DNA from 2 places in the Desulfosporosinus sp. Tol-M2 genome. Region 2 is predicted to be linked to the other one. Evidence: predicted binding sites of a transcription regulator. Region 2 holds the regulator's gene; the other holds the start of a gene.
What was found. Region 2 encodes CtsR, which represses protease genes until heat stress. Its sites were predicted from a motif close to AAGGTCAANNAAGGTCAAAT; they were not measured.
Positions count from the first base shown of each region.

Region 1 (3,422 bases), on a different contig from region 2:
CCCAATGGCTATTATATTTACAATGAATCGGATCAACAAACTAGTTTAAAGGTTGCTGAGGATGTTCAGGTAGATTTAGTCAATTGGCATGATTTAGCGAATCCATCTTTAACAAATGTAAATGGACTTGCTGAACGTATGGCTGAATACCCTGATCGAGATCCATTATGCCATTTGGCCCTTAAAGATGGTGTTATTGTTGGGATATTGGAACAATATAGACCTTAAGCTTGATTAGTATGTAGAATATTCCTATGTTGTCAGGGGGATGATGTTGTCCGGGATTAGGGGCAGGCGATGGCTACTAGCTAGAGAAAAAACTTTAGATCTCTAAGGACCATGTAATGTTGACTGGGTAATAGGTAATAACAATATAGATTATTGGTTCAAAATAATAATAAAATACTTCTATAAAATATTATCATTTTGCAGTAATGTTCGGAAGAAGAACTTCTTGAAACTAGACTTCGGCAGTATTCGTAACGTTAGACGACAGCGAATGAGTTGTATTCTTGAGTGGATATGAGGTGGCTAATCGTGAAAAAGACCGGTATAGATTATTGGAGAATGATAATCCTGGTATTGACGATTGCTTATTTTCTTGGCTTATCAGTGTTGGCGGACCGGTTAAAACTTGGATTGGTATTAATCATTTGGTCGGGGGCAATGATTCCGGTGATGCTATTATATCGTTCGTGGTCGGTCCTGCTGGAAATGTCAATGTTACCGTTTATATGGCTTATCGCAGCGCCTTTCGAGCCCCACCTGGGACCTGCCTGGTATCTGCTGCTGGTTTCAACCGTAACAATCTCTGTAAGTCACCGGATAAATTCTCGTATTGCAACAGCTGGTTCGGTACTGTTTTCATTGACTTTGGGTTTATTATTGACCTTGAATCGACAAATTGGAATTGTTGGGTCTGTATTGTTAGTAACTATAGCGTTAGGGCTGGCATTTTACGGTTTAAAAACCATCAGGGGACAAGCTGCATACAAACTACCCAAGAATATTGATCTGATTTTGTGCTCATTCTCCGGTAACACAGGACACTATGCAAATGAATTTATAGAAAGTGCTCGCAAGAGTGGGGCGGAGGTTAAAGTACATAGATTTCATTATTACAAAGATTTTAATCCTATGTTAGAAGGCGATTCTTTAGTTATTGCCTTTCCGGTAAGCGGTTGGAAACCTCCTTGGCCTCTAACAGATTTCCTCATAAATAAACTAAAGACAGGCAATGGGAAACCGGCATTCATACTCTATACTGCTGCCGGAGGACCCGAGAATGCCGGGATTATAGCTTGGGTTTTACTTGCTTTAAAAGGGTACAAGGTTATCGGAAGAATCTGGAGTATATATCCCTTAAATGTCCCGACATTTCGTCTGGGCACTAAAAAGCTCTGGCAGTTAATCGATTCAGTAACCCCCTTGAGAAGTGACCTTATTTTTGTCCGGCATTCAGCAAAGGAATTTATCTTCGGAGATGGAGGAGGGCTTCCTTTTATTTTCTGGCCAACTCCGCTTGCGGTTATTGGTTTTCTTTTGGATAACAAGTGGATAAACACCATCATATATCGGACATATGTTTGGCGTAAGAGATGTACGGCATGTAACTTTTGTATTAAGTATTGCCCTGCTAATAGGTTTGTTTCCGTTAACGGCCTTCCGAAGGCAAAAGGAACATGTGCATTATGCCTTGGTTGCGTGAATCACTGCCCGAAAAATTCTATGCAAATGAGGTTATGGACAGAATATGGTCAACCATATAAATCACGTTGGCCTCAGTTTATAATCAAGCCATAGATAAAAGGGAGACTTTGTCGTGAGACGTGCGTTCCCATGCGCTCAATTTTTAAGGAAGTTTGTAACACTTAATCCCAATGGATAATATGAGGGGATGGACTGCCTAAAAAAAGTCTGACCATTATTGACCTTCGCGCTTAAAGGGGATATAATCTACTTATAAAGGAAAAAATACTCCAATATATCCCAAGCTAAACTTATAGCAGTAATATTAAAAATGAAATAGAAACAAGTACATGAGTATAGGAGGTGAGCAAATGGACTTTAAAGACTATTATGCCAGTCTTGGTGTTTCACCAGAGGCAGATGAAAAAACGATAAAAAAAGCTTATCAAAAGCTGGCAAAAAAATATCATCCTGATGTTAATCCGGGCGATAAAGCGGCTGAAGAAAAATTTAAGGAAGCTACGGAAGCCTATCAAGCAATCAGCGATCCCGAGAAACGACGCAAATATGATGAATTACGGCAGGACTATCAACAATGGCAGACCCGCGGCGGACGTGGAGATTACAATTGGGACCGTTGGCATTCTCAACCCGGGGGAGCGGGTGGCGGGAGCCAGACTTATACCATGTCCCCGGAAGAATTTGCGGAAATGTTCGGTGGCACCGGCAGATCGGGTGGCTTTGACGGTTTTGGAGGGGAAGGATTTTCGGATTTCTTCTCTGCCCTTTTTGGCGGGGGCGGTGGACAAGGCCGTGGGTTCAGCGGCGGCTCTTCTGTAAGGCGTGCTCGCGCCGGTCAGGACCTTGAGGTCGAAGTTCAAGTGACCCTTGAAGAATCTTATCATGGGACGACACGCCTCATCCAAACCGGGGAAAAGCAAATTGAAGCCAAAATCCCGAAAGGAGTACGTACCGGTTCTAAGGTGCGGCTTACCGGCCAAGGGGGTCCTGGGATTTCGGGCGGGCCGAACGGGAGTCTCTATTTAAACATCACAGTAAGTCCACATGCTCGCTTTGTTCGTGAGGGGGATGACTTGAAAGCCGATTTACCGATTGATTTCTACAAAGCCATTTTAGGGGGGGAGGTTAGGGTCCTGACTTTAGGCGGAGAAGTAATTCTCAAAATTCCAACCCTTTCGCAAAGTGGCAAGAAATTTCGCTTAAAAGGAAAAGGTATGCCAAATTTAGAAAATCCACATAAACAAGGGGATCTCTTTGTAGAATTAGCTATTGTCCTACCGGAAAACCTGAGTAAGCAAGAGATTTCGACTCTACGTGATCTGGCTGCTAAAAGAGGGTAACTTCATGACGCTGTTAACTTTACCTAACTTGAAAAGGAGTGAGTAATTATGTCTTTCGATACCAACCGATTTACCCAAAAATCTCAGGAAGCGATCGGCAATGCCCAAAATATGGCGGAACGCAACGGAAACAGTCAGGTTGAGCCTGAACATCTTTTGCTCGCTCTTTTAGAGCAAGGGGATGGCGTCGTTCCTCAAGTATTAAGTAAATTAAATATGGCAGTGGGCGTACTCATCAAAACTATCCGTCAAGAGATCAATCGCCTGCCACGTATAAGCGGTGGAAATGTCCAATTAAGCATTTCCCCCCGTTTACGTACGGTATTAGTAGCGGCCCATGATGAGATGGGCACGTTTGGGGATGAGTACGTC
Region 1 is NZ_JCAIJG010000111.1:42-3,463, reverse strand. It holds gene AC6I5A_RS08100 (hypothetical protein) at 1-228, shown strand, start outside; gene AC6I5A_RS08095 (hypothetical protein) at 538-1,803, shown strand; gene AC6I5A_RS08090 (DnaJ C-terminal domain-containing protein) at 2,061-3,050, shown strand; partial or broken gene AC6I5A_RS08085 (Clp protease N-terminal domain-containing protein) at 3,099-3,422, shown strand, end outside.
Region 1: the regulator CtsR is predicted to act here: its motif matches at 1,916-1,935, upstream of AC6I5A_RS08090 (DnaJ C-terminal domain-containing protein).

Region 2 (3,422 bases):
GGCGTGCCTTAGTTCCAGGGAGGGAGGCTGGCGAAGTCTATGAGGAAACGCTAACTTGGGTTCGTGAGAATACCCCTTATGAGAAAAACTTTATGGGTTATGGGACAAGCCGTGTTCGTTTTGTCGGACACGGGGTAGGATTGGACCTCGACGAACTTCCAACTATTAGCAAGGGATCTAAAGAAGTGTTAAAACCTGGAATGGTGGTAGCAATCGAACCGAAATTTGTTTTCCCGGGTGTTGGAGCTGTTGGGATCGAAGATACGGTAGTCATCGTAGACGAAGTGGGTGCAAAGTATATATCGACGAGTCCACGGGAATTAATCATTCTCTAGTAACTATAGTCTCAAAAGAAGATTTGACGCTGAGTATATCCTTTGACTTCATCATTTGTCAGCTCAGGAATACTAGTGTCAATATATGGGGGGATTTAGTTTGTATAAAAAGATACTCGTCCCTACAGACGTCTCAGAATGCTCGCGTCGCGCCTTAAAGACAGCATTAGAACTGGCTCGATCTGTTAAAGCGGAAGTAGTACTTCTTCATGTTAGCTACACGCCCCAGGCTTATTGGGGGTATACGATTTCTTATGGCATCACCGTAACACAAGAACAACTGGATCAAAACGGCGAACTGGCTTTAGATGCAACTTTGACTGGAATTGATAGTGAGCAGGTTGTTATCCACAGAAGGGTGGAATCCGGTCATCCGGTGACCATAATTTTAGAACAGATCAAGAAAGAAAATATTGATCTGGTGATCATGGGAAGCCATGGTTACGGAGCAATTGCAGGTTCGGTCCTTGGAAGTGTAAGTCAACGGGTGTTGCAGCGGGCGAGTTGCCCTGTACTTATCATTAAGTAGGGTGTAGTTTATTATGTCGAGACGAATTTTGTAGACATTTAGGATAAAGGTCCCTGCTCATGTGGCAGGGATTTTTTTCGTTGGCAGCGAATCAATTAGGAGAGAGAGTTGGCTGAGCACGGAGAATTATGTGCAGATTTAAGCTAATCCAACCTGGTTATAAATCGACACATGGAGGCACACCATGAAAGAAACTTATGTTAAGCTGAGTCCTGAAGAACTTCAATTTATGCTTCAAGGTTCGTTGCTATGGTCAGATGTGGCATCTCAGGTAACTACATCTAAAATGGAGATCCGAAAGCTGAATATTTTTGAAAAACAATCGGCTTTTAAACAAGCCGGGCATCCAGCCTATTATCCGCCGGAAAAAGATAAACCTTCTAAACGGCTTGAAGGAAAATCTGTTATCTGGTTACTGGGAGGTGTTGGGCTTCTGACATTATCTTCTTGGGTTTTTTATGTTATTTGTATAATAACTTAAATTATCATTCTTTTTAAAGAATAATTGGGAGGGGGCTGTGTCATAAGTGAATTCCTTATGAAAACAGCCCCACTTTTTGTATTAGAGTAGGCTTTAATTATAGTTGGTCTTCCATGCGAAAAATGACTCTCTAATAAACGATTCTTTAAAGAGTAGGCTTTAATTATAGTTGGTCTTCCATTGGATAGCTTAATTAATGTAAATTCAATAAATTCTCCCACTTTATTTTTGAGGGACTGCGTTTTCACACAGTACCTATATTAGTCAAAATATTTTTCTAAATCCTTTGCAAAAATATATAAAAATGGGTATGATATTCCTAGAAGGTCAGGAAAGGTCAAAGACGAGGATTGGAAGATTAGTTGAGGAAGATTAATAAACAAGGAGAACTTCAACAATGGGAAACCTTGCGGATCGAATAGAAGAATATTTAAAACGAATATTAGAACAAACGTCAGAAGGGTATATTATTTTGCAGCGCAGCGAGCTTGCGGGTGAGTTTGCCTGCGTTCCGTCTCAGATTAACTATGTCCTGGACACTCGTTTTACAGTGGAAAGGGGCTACTTAGTTGAGAGCCGTCGGGGGGGCGGGGGGTATATACGAATTATCCGTTTAGGGCTGGGCCTCGAAGGGCAGTATCAACAAGTTATGCGGCAATTAATAGGGGAGCGGCTTTCCCGTGAGCGCTCAAACGGCCTGGTGGATCGTTTAGTGGAGGAAGAACTGGTGACGATAAGGGAAGCGGCGATGATAAAGAGTGTGCTTTCTGGAAATGATTTGAATGGAGAATTTAGGGATTGGGACATGCTCCGAGCACGCCTGATGAAGACCATTTTGACTACTCTATGTCGGGATGATTTATCATAATGGGGAAGTTAACATGCATTGTCAACATCGGGAGGCAATTATTTATTTTTTTATCTCAGAAAACGGGAAAAACCCCTCGCGCCTCGAACCTCGAGCATCGATTATAGGAAGGATGAAGAAATCATGAAGGGACGTTATACAGAGCGTGCAGAGAAAGTCTTAGCAATAGCCCATAATGAGGCTAAACGGATGGGACATCAAGTTGTGGGGACTGAACACATCTTGCTTGGATTGATTCAAGAGGGCGAAGGAATTGCTGCTCAGGCCTTGATTGGGATGGGCTTGGATCTTGAAAAAATTCGTAGTCAAGTTGAACAAATTGCTGGGGTAGGTCAGCCCTTTAATGGAGAGGTGGGGCTTACCCCCCGGGTTAAAAGAGTTTTGGAGTTGGCGAATGAAGAGACACACCGTCAAGATGTTAACTATATTGGAACTGAACATTTGCTTCTGGGGTTAGTTATGGAAGGAGAAGGGATCGCGGCCAGAATTCTAGCGAATCTTAACGAGAGTCCTGAAAAGGTCTGGAAACAAGTGGTTAAGCTTTTAGGTGGAGAATTCGAAGAATCTACCATACCGACGTCTAATTCCATACCTTCTTCTAAAAATATTGGACCCGCGAATACGCCGGCTCTCAATGAGTTTGGGCGTGACCTTACTTTGCAAGCTCGGGAAGGCCGTCTTGATCCGGTAATTGGGCGGGAAAAAGAGATAGAACGAGTCATTCAGGTCCTTAGCCGCCGGACTAAAAATAATCCTGCCCTAATCGGGGAGCCTGGTGTCGGTAAAACAGCCATAGCGGAAGGATTGGCGCAGGGAATTATTAGTAAAAGGGTACCGGAAATACTGCTTAACAAACGTGTTATTACCTTAGATCTTTCGGCTATGGTCGCCGGAAGCAAGTACCGTGGCGAATTTGAAGAGCGTTTAAAAAAAGTCATGGAGGAGATCCGAGCGGATGGAAACATTATTGTCTTTATCGATGAATTGCATACCTTGATAGGAGCAGGAGCTGCGGAAGGCGCTATCGATGCTGCAAACATGCTAAAACCTGCCCTGGCGAGGGGAGAGCTTCAATGCATTGGGGCGACAACATTAGATGAATACCGTAAGTATATAGAGAAGGATTCGGCATTAGAACGACGTTTCCAACCCATCACGGTCGGTGAGCCAACTGTAGGGGAAGCAATTTTGATTCTTCGTGGTTTACGG
Region 2 is NZ_JCAIJG010000074.1:23,707-27,128, forward strand. It holds gene AC6I5A_RS05735 (M24 family metallopeptidase) at 1-335, shown strand, start outside; gene AC6I5A_RS05740 (universal stress protein) at 436-864, shown strand; gene AC6I5A_RS05745 (hypothetical protein) at 1,049-1,345, shown strand; gene AC6I5A_RS05750 (CtsR family transcriptional regulator) at 1,743-2,213, shown strand; gene AC6I5A_RS05755 (ATP-dependent Clp protease ATP-binding subunit) at 2,337-3,422, shown strand, end outside.